One region of the Undibacterium sp. 5I2 genome, then DNA from elsewhere that is predicted to be linked to it. Evidence: predicted binding sites of a transcription regulator. Region 1 holds the regulator's gene; each other region holds the start of a gene.
What was found. The regulator HrcA, encoded in region 1, represses chaperone genes, less so after heat shock. The targets are predictions, from matches to a motif close to TTAGCACTCNNNNNNNNNGAGTGCTAA.
Positions count from the first base shown of each region.

Region 2: a site for HrcA is predicted at 2,252-2,278, ahead of rpoH (RNA polymerase sigma factor RpoH). Genes of this name have one in related genera too.
Region 3: a site for HrcA is predicted at 2,139-2,165, ahead of groES (co-chaperone GroES). Genes of this name have one in related genera too.

Region 1 is NZ_JASJVS010000012.1:27,516-31,182, reverse strand. It holds gene QN359_RS06460 (HAD-IA family hydrolase) at 1-522, shown strand, start outside; gene hrcA (heat-inducible transcriptional repressor HrcA) at 588-1,607, shown strand; gene QN359_RS06450 (response regulator transcription factor) at 1,629-2,012, shown strand; gene fur (ferric iron uptake transcriptional regulator) at 2,036-2,464, opposite strand; gene QN359_RS06440 (outer membrane protein assembly factor BamE) at 2,541-3,098, shown strand; gene dapB (4-hydroxy-tetrahydrodipicolinate reductase) at 3,187-3,667, shown strand, end outside.
Region 2 is NZ_JASJVS010000015.1:65,916-69,582, reverse strand. It holds gene ftsY (signal recognition particle-docking protein FtsY) at 1-412, shown strand, start outside; gene QN359_RS07770 (cell division ATP-binding protein FtsE) at 432-1,103, shown strand; gene QN359_RS07765 (cell division protein FtsX) at 1,153-2,067, shown strand; gene rpoH (RNA polymerase sigma factor RpoH) at 2,351-3,241, shown strand; gene QN359_RS07755 (SCO family protein) at 3,389-3,667, opposite strand, start outside.
Region 3 is NZ_JASJVS010000024.1:51,900-55,566, reverse strand. It holds gene QN359_RS10410 (diguanylate cyclase) at 1-645, opposite strand, end outside; gene QN359_RS10405 (ABC transporter substrate-binding protein) at 642-1,814, opposite strand; gene groES (co-chaperone GroES) at 2,226-2,516, shown strand; gene groL (chaperonin GroEL) at 2,566-3,667, shown strand, end outside.

The DNA of each region.
Region 1 (3,667 bases):
ATCGCCAGCGATCCACGTTTTCGCTATGATTTATGGGCCTTGCGCCATACCGTATTGAGCCAAGTTTTTGTCGAACATGGTGAAGTGGCGGCCAAGGCCGACTCGGCGATGGCAGTATTTGCGCACGCGCGCAATCAGGTCAGCTTGTATGCTGACGTCGAGCCGGGGCTCACGCAATTGGCCCGGCACGTCCAGCTCGGCACTATTTCCAATGGCTTTGCCGATCTGCGGGCGATCGGTTTGGCGCGGCATTTTCAAGTTTCCTTGGCCGCGCATCAGTTCGGTTGCGCCAAACCCGATGCACGGATTTTCCATGCTGCCTGTGCCGCGCTGGCCCTGGCACCAGCCGAAGTGTTGTATGTTGGTGATGATTTGCTACTCGACGTTGAGGGCGCGCAGCGTGCCGGATTGCCGGCGGCTTGGATGAACCGCAGCGGCATCGTGTCTCAAGAGCGGGCCCATCCGCAGATTCGCCCCGAGCTGGAATGCCGTGATTTATATGACTTACTCCAATTATTCTGATCTTTGCCGCAAATCTTACGCAGTTTCCTGTGTTCAGAGTGCGTGCGCTCGCATAGAATGAAAACATGCAACTTGATATTCGCGCTCAGACCCTCTTGAAAGCCCTCGTGGAACGCTACATCGCTGATGGTCAGCCTGTAGGTTCACGCGCTTTGTCAAAAATTTCCGGACTCGAATTGTCGCCGGCGACCATTCGCAATGTCATGGCCGATCTCGAAGAGATGGGCTTTGTCGCCAGCCCCCATACCTCGGCCGGGCGGGTGCCGACGCCGCGCGGTTATCGCATGTTCGTCGATGAATTATTGACAGTGCAAGAAATCGACGAGGTCGGTTTGGAATCGCGCCTGCAACCGGGCTTGTTGACGCAACCGCCGCAAAAAATTATCGCCAATGCGGCGCAAATTTTATCGTCTTTGTCGCATTTTGCCGGCGTGGTCATGACACCGCGCGTGGCTTCGGTGTTTCAGCAAGTCGAGTTTTTACGTTTATCAGAAAAACGCATCTTGCTCGTCGTTGTGGCACCGGCCGGGGAAGTGCATAATCGGCTGCTGTTGACCGATACCGATTACACGCCGACGCAGTTGGTGCATGCGGCCAATTACCTGAACCAAAATTTCGGTGGCCTCAGTTTTGAGGATGCGCGTTACCGGATTAATAAAGAATTGCGTCAAATACAGACTGATATGTCGCGTCTGATGCAAGCGGCCGTCGAAGCCGGCAGCGATGCCTTGGCAGAGCAGGGCGATGAAGTGGTGATTTCCGGCGAGCGCAATTTGCTCAATGTTGAAGATTGGTCATCGAACATGCATTCGCTGCGCAAGCTGTTTGATATGTTTGAACAAAAAAGCAGTTTGATGCAATTACTCGATGTCTCAGGCAAGGCTACCGGGGTACAGATTTTCATCGGTGGCGATTCGCAACTGGTCCCTTTGGAAGAAATGAGCATCGTGACCGCACCTTATGATGTCAATGGCAAAATTGTCGGTACCTTGGGCGTCATCGGACCGACGCGCATGGCCTATGAACGCGTGATTCCGATCGTTGATATTACGGCAAAATTGCTCTCAAATGCATTGAGCCAGTAGAGCGTTACAAGGGGAAGCAGAATGTTGAATAAAAATGTGTCGATCTTGCTGATCGATGACAATGATATTACCCGCGAAGTGTTGCGGGTGGTGTTGCGCAGCGAGGGCTACAATGTGGTCGGCGAAGCCACCGACGGCGGGACAGGGCTGGATATGGCGCTGAAATTGCGGCCGCATATCATTTTGCTCGACGTCGTCATGCCGAAAGTCAGCGGTCTGGAGATTTTACCGAAATTAAAAGATATGTTGCCCGAGTCGCGGGTGCTGATGGTGACCGCCAGTCACGACCAAGAAACCATAAGTGAAGCCGTTAAAGCCGGCATTCATGGTTTGATACTCAAACCGTTCAATGCGCAAAAAATCATTGACACGGTTGCCGGCGTGGTGAGTAAGCTGGAAAATTAAAGCAGCAAGCTTGCAAGCAGGACTCAGCCCTTGTGTTCGCACTTTTCTTTAGTGCAATTTCCATAGATCGCCAAGGCATGATCGGCGATGCGAAAACCACGTTCTGCGGCGATGTCATGCTGGCGCTGCTCAATTTGGGCGTCAAAAAATTCTTCCACGCGACCGCAATCGAGGCAAACCAGGTGGTCATGGTGTGAGCCTTCATTCAATTCAAAAATGGCTTTGCCGGTTTCGAAATGATTTCTGTGCAGCAAGCCTGCCTGCTCGAATTGGGTCAGTACGCGGTAGACTGTTGCCAGCCCGACATCCATATTCTCATTGAGCAATATTTTGTAGACATCTTCGGCAGTCAGGTGCCTGACCTTGCTACTTTGGAAGATTTCCAGGATTTTCAGGCGGGGTAAAGTGGCTTTAAGGCCGCTGGCTTTGAGATTCGGCGTGCTGTTTGTCATGTTTTCGGTCAAAAGAGGGCTATCTGCTTTATGATATCGGGTTTCAGGGCATGTTGCTCGATTACTGAGGCTACCTATGCGATTGTTGTTTTCAGAAACTATTCAAGCCCAAGCTGGCCGTTTGGTCGGTTTGACGTTGATCTTGAGCATGACTGCCTGTGCTTCCAGTGTGCCGTTGGCTGCTGCGCCGGCGACTGCTACCCCGGTCGAAGCCAGCGCGGCCGGCACGCAAGTGACGGCACCAACCGGTGTGAAAAAGTTCCTCGGCTATATTTCACCATACCGCGTCACTGTGCAACAAGGGAATTTTGTTTCGGAAGAAATGATGTCCCAGATCAAGGAAGGCATGACGCGCGAGCAAGTGCGTTTCGTGCTCGGCAGCGCATTGTTGACCGATATGTTCCATGAAGACCGCTGGGATTATATATTCCGCTTGACCAAACCCAAGGGTGAGCAGGTGCTCAGTCGCGTGACGATTTATTTCAAGAATAATACCGTGGCCAAGTTTGAAGGCGGTGATTTGCCGACCGAGAAAGAATATCTGGCGCGTATTACCGAATCGGCGCTCGGCATCGATAAAGTTGAATCGATTGTCGATATCGACGGTACACCGAAGAAAAAAGAGCGTAAATAATACCTGTGTCGTGACAGGATGCCGAGAGCCGGATTGCATCTGGCTCTCGGGCTTAACCATGAAGTAAGTATGAAGTAAGAGAAAACGTATGACAGGATTAAAAATAGCAGTGGCCGGTGCGTCCGGTCGTATGGGCAAGATGCTCATCGAAGCCATTACCGCAGCCCAAGACTTGCAACTGGCCGGTGCCACCGGCAGCGCCGGTTCGGCGGCACTCGGCAGTGATGCCGGTGCGGCGCTCGGCCAGCATACGGGCGTGTTGATCAGTGCCGATTTGAGCGTGGCCTTGGCCGATGCCGACTTGCTGATCGACTTCACCCGTCCCGAAGGAAGCTTGAAGCACTTGGCGTATTGCGCTGCGCATGGCATCAAGATGGTCATCGGCACGACTGGCTTTGATGCGGCTGGCAAGGCGGCCATCGCTGCTGCAGCAGAACGCACGGCGATCGTGTTCGCACCCAATATGAGTGTCGGCGTCAATGTCACGCTCAAATTATTGGAAATGGCGGCGAAAAGCTTCGCCACCGGCTATGACATCGAAATCGTCGAAGCGCACCACCGCAATAAAG
Region 2 (3,667 bases), on a different contig from region 1:
CGACCCGGCCGCGGTGGCCTTCGACGCCGTCGCTTCAGCGCGTGCGCGCTGCACCGATGTGGTGATGATCGATACGGCAGGACGCTTGCCGACGCAATTGCATCTGATGGAAGAATTGAAAAAAGTAAAACGCGTGATTGCCAAAGCCATGGATGGCGCACCGCAAGAAGTCTTGCTGGTTATCGATGGCAATACCGGGCAAAATGCCTTGGCACAAGTTAAGGCCTTCGATGACGCCTTGCAATTGACTGGCTTGGTCATCACCAAGCTCGATGGCACCGCCAAAGGTGGCGTCTTGGCAGCGATTGCCAAAACTCGCCCGATTCCGGTGTATTTCATCGGCATTGGCGAACAAATAGAAGATTTGCAGGCATTCAACGCCCAGGAATTCGTCGACGCCCTGCTGCACTGAGCCCACGGAAAAGTCGATCATGATTGAATTCGAGAATGTCACCAAACAATATTCACGCGACGCCTATGCTTTGCGTGATGTCTCACTGACCATCCCCGATGGTGAGTTGGTTTTCTTGGCCGGCCCCTCGGGTGCCGGTAAATCGACCTTGCTCAAGATGATAGCGGGTATAGAAAAGCCCAGCAGCGGCCGCGTCATCGTTCATGGCCAAGACATGAGCAAGCTCAAAAGCGGCAGCCTGCCCTACTTACGGCGCAAATTAGGCTTGATCTTGCAAGAGCAAAAGTTGCTCAATGACCGTTCGGTACTGGCCAACGTCATGTTGCCGCTGATCGTCACCGGTGCGCCCGCCAGCCAAGCGCAAGCACGCGCCCGTGCCGCGCTCGAAAAAGTCGGCCTGATCGACAAAGCCGCCGCCTTTCCCTTGGCACTCTCGGGCGGCGAACAGCAAAGAGCCGCGATTGCCCGCGCCATCGTCAACCGGCCGAAAATCATCTTGGCCGATGAACCGACCGCTTTTCTCGACCGCGACAATGCCAATCAAGTGATCGCAGCACTCAAAGCCTTCCAAAGCGCCGGTGTGACTTGCCTCATTTCCAGTCATGACGAGCAATTTTTAGAACAAGCCAGCCGCGTGATTTATTTGAGCCACGGCACAGTTACCGATCACTGGCAGTCGGTGGCCGCCTGATGGCCACACCGTCCCCTGAATTACCAGCGCTGCGCGCAGGAGAATACTGATGACAATCTGGTTTCGTGAACATCTGTTTGCCTTGAAAAGTGCCTTCGCCCATTTGCGCGCCGGCACAGGCAATTTTTGCTTTAATGTTTTGGTCGTGGCCATTGCGCTGGCCTTGCCGATCGCCGGTCTGACCCTGATCGACAACATCCGCCCGATTTCTTCGCAACTGGCGATAGAACCGGAAATCAGTATCTTTGTCACACCGGACACGCCACGCGCCAGCTCCACGGCCTTGTCGATACCGATCAAACGTTTGCTCAAAGAAAATGGCCTCGAGAGCCAACTGCGTTTCGTTCCAAAAGAAAAAGCATTAGCGACCATGCAAGATTCCTCGAGCTTGGCGGAAGTGCTGGCTACCTTGGGTGGCAACCCCTTACCGGATGCCTATATTTTATCTTTATCGAATGCGCACGCCGAACAACTGAGCGCCTTGGTCGGACAATTGCAAGCCTTGCCCGATGTCGATCAAGTACAGATTGATACCGACTGGGTCAAGCGCTTGGCAGCCTTGGTGCAAATTTTACAAATTGCCCTGATGTTTTTGGCTGGCACGCTCGCGCTGGTCGTCGTGGTCGTGGTGTTCAATGCCACCAGACTGCAAGTGATTTCTCACCAAGCAGAAATTACCATTACCCGTCTGCTCGGCGCGACCAACAGCTTCATCCACCGTCCTTACTATTACACTGGTGCCTTGCTGGGCTTATTAGCCGGTTTGTTGGCCTTGGCGATCATCGCTGCCTCCTTGCAACCACTTAACCAAGCCATCGCCGTCTTTGCCAAACTGTATGCCTCCGAATTTCGCCTGACACCGCTGCCACTGTGGCCCAGTCTGGGCTTGCTGGCCTGCAGCATGGTGCTCGGCTTGGCCGGTGCCTACCTGTCAGTACGCCGGCAATTAGCGCGCGCCGCTTAATATAATTCAGTGTTATTAAAAAATATTGCAACTTTTTACGCTTATTCTGCTCCAAACAGTTGAATTCCTGATTTTTGGACTACAACTATCCGATTTGCCACACTGCAGCAGTTTTCGGCAGTACCGATCGGTGCCAACATCCCAGCACTCTGATAGTAGTCTAATCATCACAATTTTGAGCTGATTGGCAGTCTTGGGCAGAGAGTGCTAATATAAGAACTTACTCCGCTGGTAAGGTATTATTTTTGATGCTGACCAGCAGCAATGAGAAGGAAACATAGCAATGACTTCGACACAACTTATTCCGGCAACCGACAGCACCGCGCTGGCCTTGGGTTTCAGTGGTACGCTCGGAAATATTGATGCCTACATCTCCGCTGTCAACCGCCTGCCCATGCTCACGCATGAAGAAGAAATCAATTTCGCCACCCGTTTGCGCGCAGAAAACGATTTAGCTGCGGCACAACAACTGGTGATGTCCCACCTGCGCTTGGTCGTTTCGATCGCGCGCGGTTATCTCGGCTATGGCTTGCCACATGCAGATTTAATACAAGAAGGTAACATCGGCCTGATGAAAGCCGTCAAGCGTTTTGATCCCGACCAAGGCGTGCGTCTGGTCTCGTATGCCATGCATTGGATCAAAGCGGAAATGCATGAGTACATACTCAAAAACTGGCGTTTGGTAAAAGTCGCCACAACTAAGGCACAACGTAAATTGTTTTTCAATTTGCGCAGCCATAAAGTCGGTTTGGAAGCGATGACGCCAAAGCAAATCGATGCCTTGGCCAAGACACTGGACGTCAAACGCGAAGAAGTCATCGAAATGGAAATGCGTTTGTCCGGTCACGATATTGCGCTCGACGCGCCGACTGATGACGACGATGAAAAATTCGCTCCTATCGCTTACTTGAAAACCGAGTCAGAAGAACCGACCCGCGTGATCGAAACGCGCCAGTACGACCGGCTGCAAAGCGAAGGCTTGGAAACTGCCTTGAGCAAACTCGATGCTCGTTCACGCCATATCATCGAATCGCGCTGGCTCAAGAATGATGACGGTTCCGGCTCGACCCTGCATGAACTGGCCAGTGAATACGGCGTATCAGCCGAACGCATACGCCAAATTGAAAGTGCGGCACTGAAGAAAATGAAAACGGCACTGGCCAGTTTTACCTGAAGCCGCATGGCGGTAGAAATATAAAAAAGCACTCCTCGGAGTGCTTTTTTTGTCTTTCCCGCCTGCGCTTGAATAACGAGGCATGAGCACGCGGGGGCACGACGCAGAGTCAGGTGTTTTCAGCAGACGCCGTCAACACCGCGTAGCTTACTTCAGCAACAACTTCAAATCATGCACCACCGGTGCCGTACCCTGCCCATGCCGTAAGAACAGGCGGATATGCCCTTCTTTATCAAACACATAACTGCCGGCCGTATGGTCCATGGTGTAACTGCTCGGTGTATTGCCATCGACTTTTTGATAATACACTTTGAAGTCCTTGGCCACTTTGGCGGTGGCTGCTGCATCACCGTACATGCCGAGAAAGCGCGCATCAAAGTTCGGTACGTATTCGGCTAACAAGGCCTGGGTATCCCGCGCCGGATC
Region 3 (3,667 bases), on a different contig from region 1:
TCGGAAACCATCGATGACAAGATCAATTTCATTGTAGGCATGGCCGGGCGGCAAATCCAAAGCCAGCGGCGTGGAAATTTGATTGGCTTGTAAATTTTTAACGAAATCGGCCAGTTGCCGCATCGGTCTTTGCAAATCCTGCCGCAATACCGCGACCAAGGCGATCAGGATGAAGATGGCCAGTACCAGCACTTCAATGAATACGACGATGAAATTGCGCAGCAATTCTTCGCGCAAGCGGCTGCGGTCTATCACCAGCTCCAGCACGCCCAAGGCTGCGGTGCCCTCGGTTTGCGCGGGTATGTCAAATTGCAATATTTGCCCGTTGCTGCGCAATTCACGACGCCCACCTTCGAATTGCTGACCGGTAGAGGCACGAATATGTGCGTAAATGATAGGGCTGTTTTTCACCAGCAAGCCGATTTGCTTTTGTATCGCCTGCGGTTCAATATCCCAGATCGCCAATGACAATAAGGGCAGGTGCGTTTGCACGACATCATTGATGGTCATGTCAAAATTCTTTTCAATCGCCCGGTAATTGAGCCAAGCCTGCAGGCTGCTGAAAGCGATGATGGCCAGCATGACCCATTTGAACACACGTCGTATCAATAAGCCGGCTATTGGTTGCAAGGGGGTAATGCTCATTTACGCTCCTTGCCAGCAGACAACAAAGCACGAAAATTGAATGTGTAATCGGTGCTGGCCGGATGCAAGACTCGGCTGAATTTTCGGAAATCCACTCGATCAAAATCAAGGTCGCCAAACAATTGCTTGAAGCGCCGCGCATCGTCGCGACTGAATAAGATCGACATCGAGCGCTCCTGCTCCAAGCCTTCCTGACTGAAATCTTTGCCATTGTGGTAATCGTAAAGCATCACCAAAGCAAATGCGCCGGCGATGAAGTGACCGCCAGCCAAAGCGCTGATGCTGCCACTTTGCAACGCCGTCAAGGCTTCGTCGGAGGTGTTAATGGCGCTGAAGTGGGCATCGACGCCAGGCTTGCCTCCACGCAAACGCCAACTGTTCATCGCCCCGAAGGCCATCAAATCATTGCCAGACCAAATCAAACGCGCTTGCGGATAGCGCTGATACAACCACTGACTTTGCTCTTCAGCTTTGGCGCGCGCCCACTCACCATAGATTTCTTGATCGATCACCACATTTCCGGCTTCGACCACGGCACGACGCATGCCTTCATTGCGTTTGAGCGAAGTGGTAGTCGAGCGGTCACCGGCGATGACTAACAGGTGCAAGCGCCCTTCTGGGTCTTGCCAGTGCTCGGCATTACCACGGGCAATCAAGGCGCGCGCCGTCAGATAACCACTCTCGGCCGTCAGCGGTTCCAAACTGCCTAACCAGCCCGGATACTTAGTACGCGGCAAGCCGATGCGCTGCCGTTCTTGCGGATCGCGAATGCCGCTGAAAGCAAGAAAGGTTTTAATGCCGGCACCGTCGAGAATGCGGATGGCTTCTGCCGCAACGCCATAATCATTCGACAAAATGACATATTCGGGTCGCTGCAGCGGCGTGCGGGCGGCCAATTGCCGCGCCAATTGCACCACTTGTAAATGGTCGCGCTGCGCATACAAGACTTCCAGCCGAATTCCCAGGCTATGGGCGGCAGCGCTCATGCTGTGCGAGGCAGTCAGCCAAAAAATTTCATCAGACTTGCCAGGATTGATAAACGCCACTGTCATCGCTGAGACACAGGCTGGCATTGCCAAGAGCAGGCAAAGTACCAACTGATGCAACAAACGATACCCACCCATCACGACCTCCACTACGCCAGTACGCGCTACGTTGCGACTGAGCATTACTATTTAAAAATACGCACACGCTCATTTTGTACGTTTTCACAAGGAAATGTAGCTTCGTGACAAAAAATCACAAATTCAACGGGAAAATCGATCAAATAGATTAATTTTTTAATGTTTTTTCACTGTCCGATTGCGAAAAATGCTTGGTAAATTCCTTACTAGCCGTTAATAAGCGGCAGGTAGGCAGAGCAAAACCCTGCCGCTGCATTGAATAACGGATGTTTTCCTTAAGATTCTTCGCAGCATAACTCACTGTTTTTAAAAGAAAAATTGATTTAGTTGATTTTTGTTGCTTGAAATGCTTGCAGGTCGCCCATATAATTAGCACTCGACGGGAGAGAGTGCTAACAGCTTTTCCCCGGCTACTATTTCATTCCCTATTAATTACTCGCAAATTAAGGAGCTTGTATGAACCTTCGTCCCCTGTATGATCGTTTGATCGTCAAACGTCTGGATCAAGAAACAAAAACTGCATCCGGTATCGTTCTGCCTGACGCTGCTGCTGAAAAGCCAGATCAAGGTGAAGTATTGGCTGTTGGTACAGGCAAACAACTCGAAAACGGTACTTTGCGCGCCCTGGAAGTCAAAGTCGGCGATCGCGTATTGTTTGGTAAATATTCCGGTCAAGCTGTCAAAATTGACGGCAATGAAGTCTTGGTTATGCGCGAAGAAGACATCTTCGCCATCGTGCAGAAGTAATTCCGCACCCTTGTAACTGATCGTATTCCCTTATTTCGGAGAAAATAACATGGCAGCTAAGCAAGTAATATTTGGCGATGAAGCACGTGCAAAAATCGTCAATGGCGTCAATATCCTCGCCAATGCAGTAAAAGTCACTTTGGGCCCTAAAGGTCGCAACGTGGTGTTGGAACGCTCGTTCGGCGCGCCGACAGTGACTAAAGATGGTGTTTCTGTTGCTAAAGAAATCGAACTCAAATGCAAGCTCGAAAACATGGGCGCACAGTTGGTTAAAGAAGTTGCTTCGCGCACTTCCGACAACGCTGGTGACGGCACAACAACCGCAACTGTACTGGCACAAGCCATCGTTCGCGAAGGCTTCAAATACGTTGCCGCCGGTTTCAATCCAACCGATCTGAAACGCGGTATCGACAAAGCTGTCGTCGCCATCGTTGCTGAAGTTAAAGCACTGTCGCGTCCAACTACCACCAACAAAGAAATCGCTCAAGTCGGTTCGATCTCGGCCAATTCCGATCAAAACATCGGCGACATCATCGCCCGTGCGATGGACAAAGTCGGTAAAGAAGGCGTGATCACTGTTGAAGATGGCAAATCGCTCGACAATGAACTCGACATCGTTGAAGGTATGCAGTTCGACCGCGGCTACTTGTCGCCATACTTCATCAACAATCCGGAAAAACAATCAGTGATTCTGGAAAATCCTTTCGTCCTGCTGTTCGACAAAAAAATCTCGAACATCCGTGATCTGTTGCCAATCTTGGAACAAGTTGCTAAAGCCGGTCGTCCATTGCTGATCATCGCTGAAGATGTCGATGGCGAAGCCTTGGCTACTTTGGTAGTCAACAACATCCGCGGCATTTTGAAAACTGCTGCTGTCAAAGCACCTGGTTTCGGCGATCGCCGCAAAGCCATGCTCGAAGACATCGCTATCCTGACCGGTGGCCAAGTCATCGCTGAAGAAGTTGGCCTGACGCTGGAAAAAGCCACTTTGGCTGACCTCGGCCAAGCTAAACGCATCGAAATCGGTAAAGAAAACACCACGGTCATCGACGGTGCCGGTCAAGCTGTTGGTATCGAAGCCCGCGTTAAACAAATCCGCGCGCAAATCGAAGAAGCCAGTTCCGACTACGACCGCGAAAAATTGCAAGAAC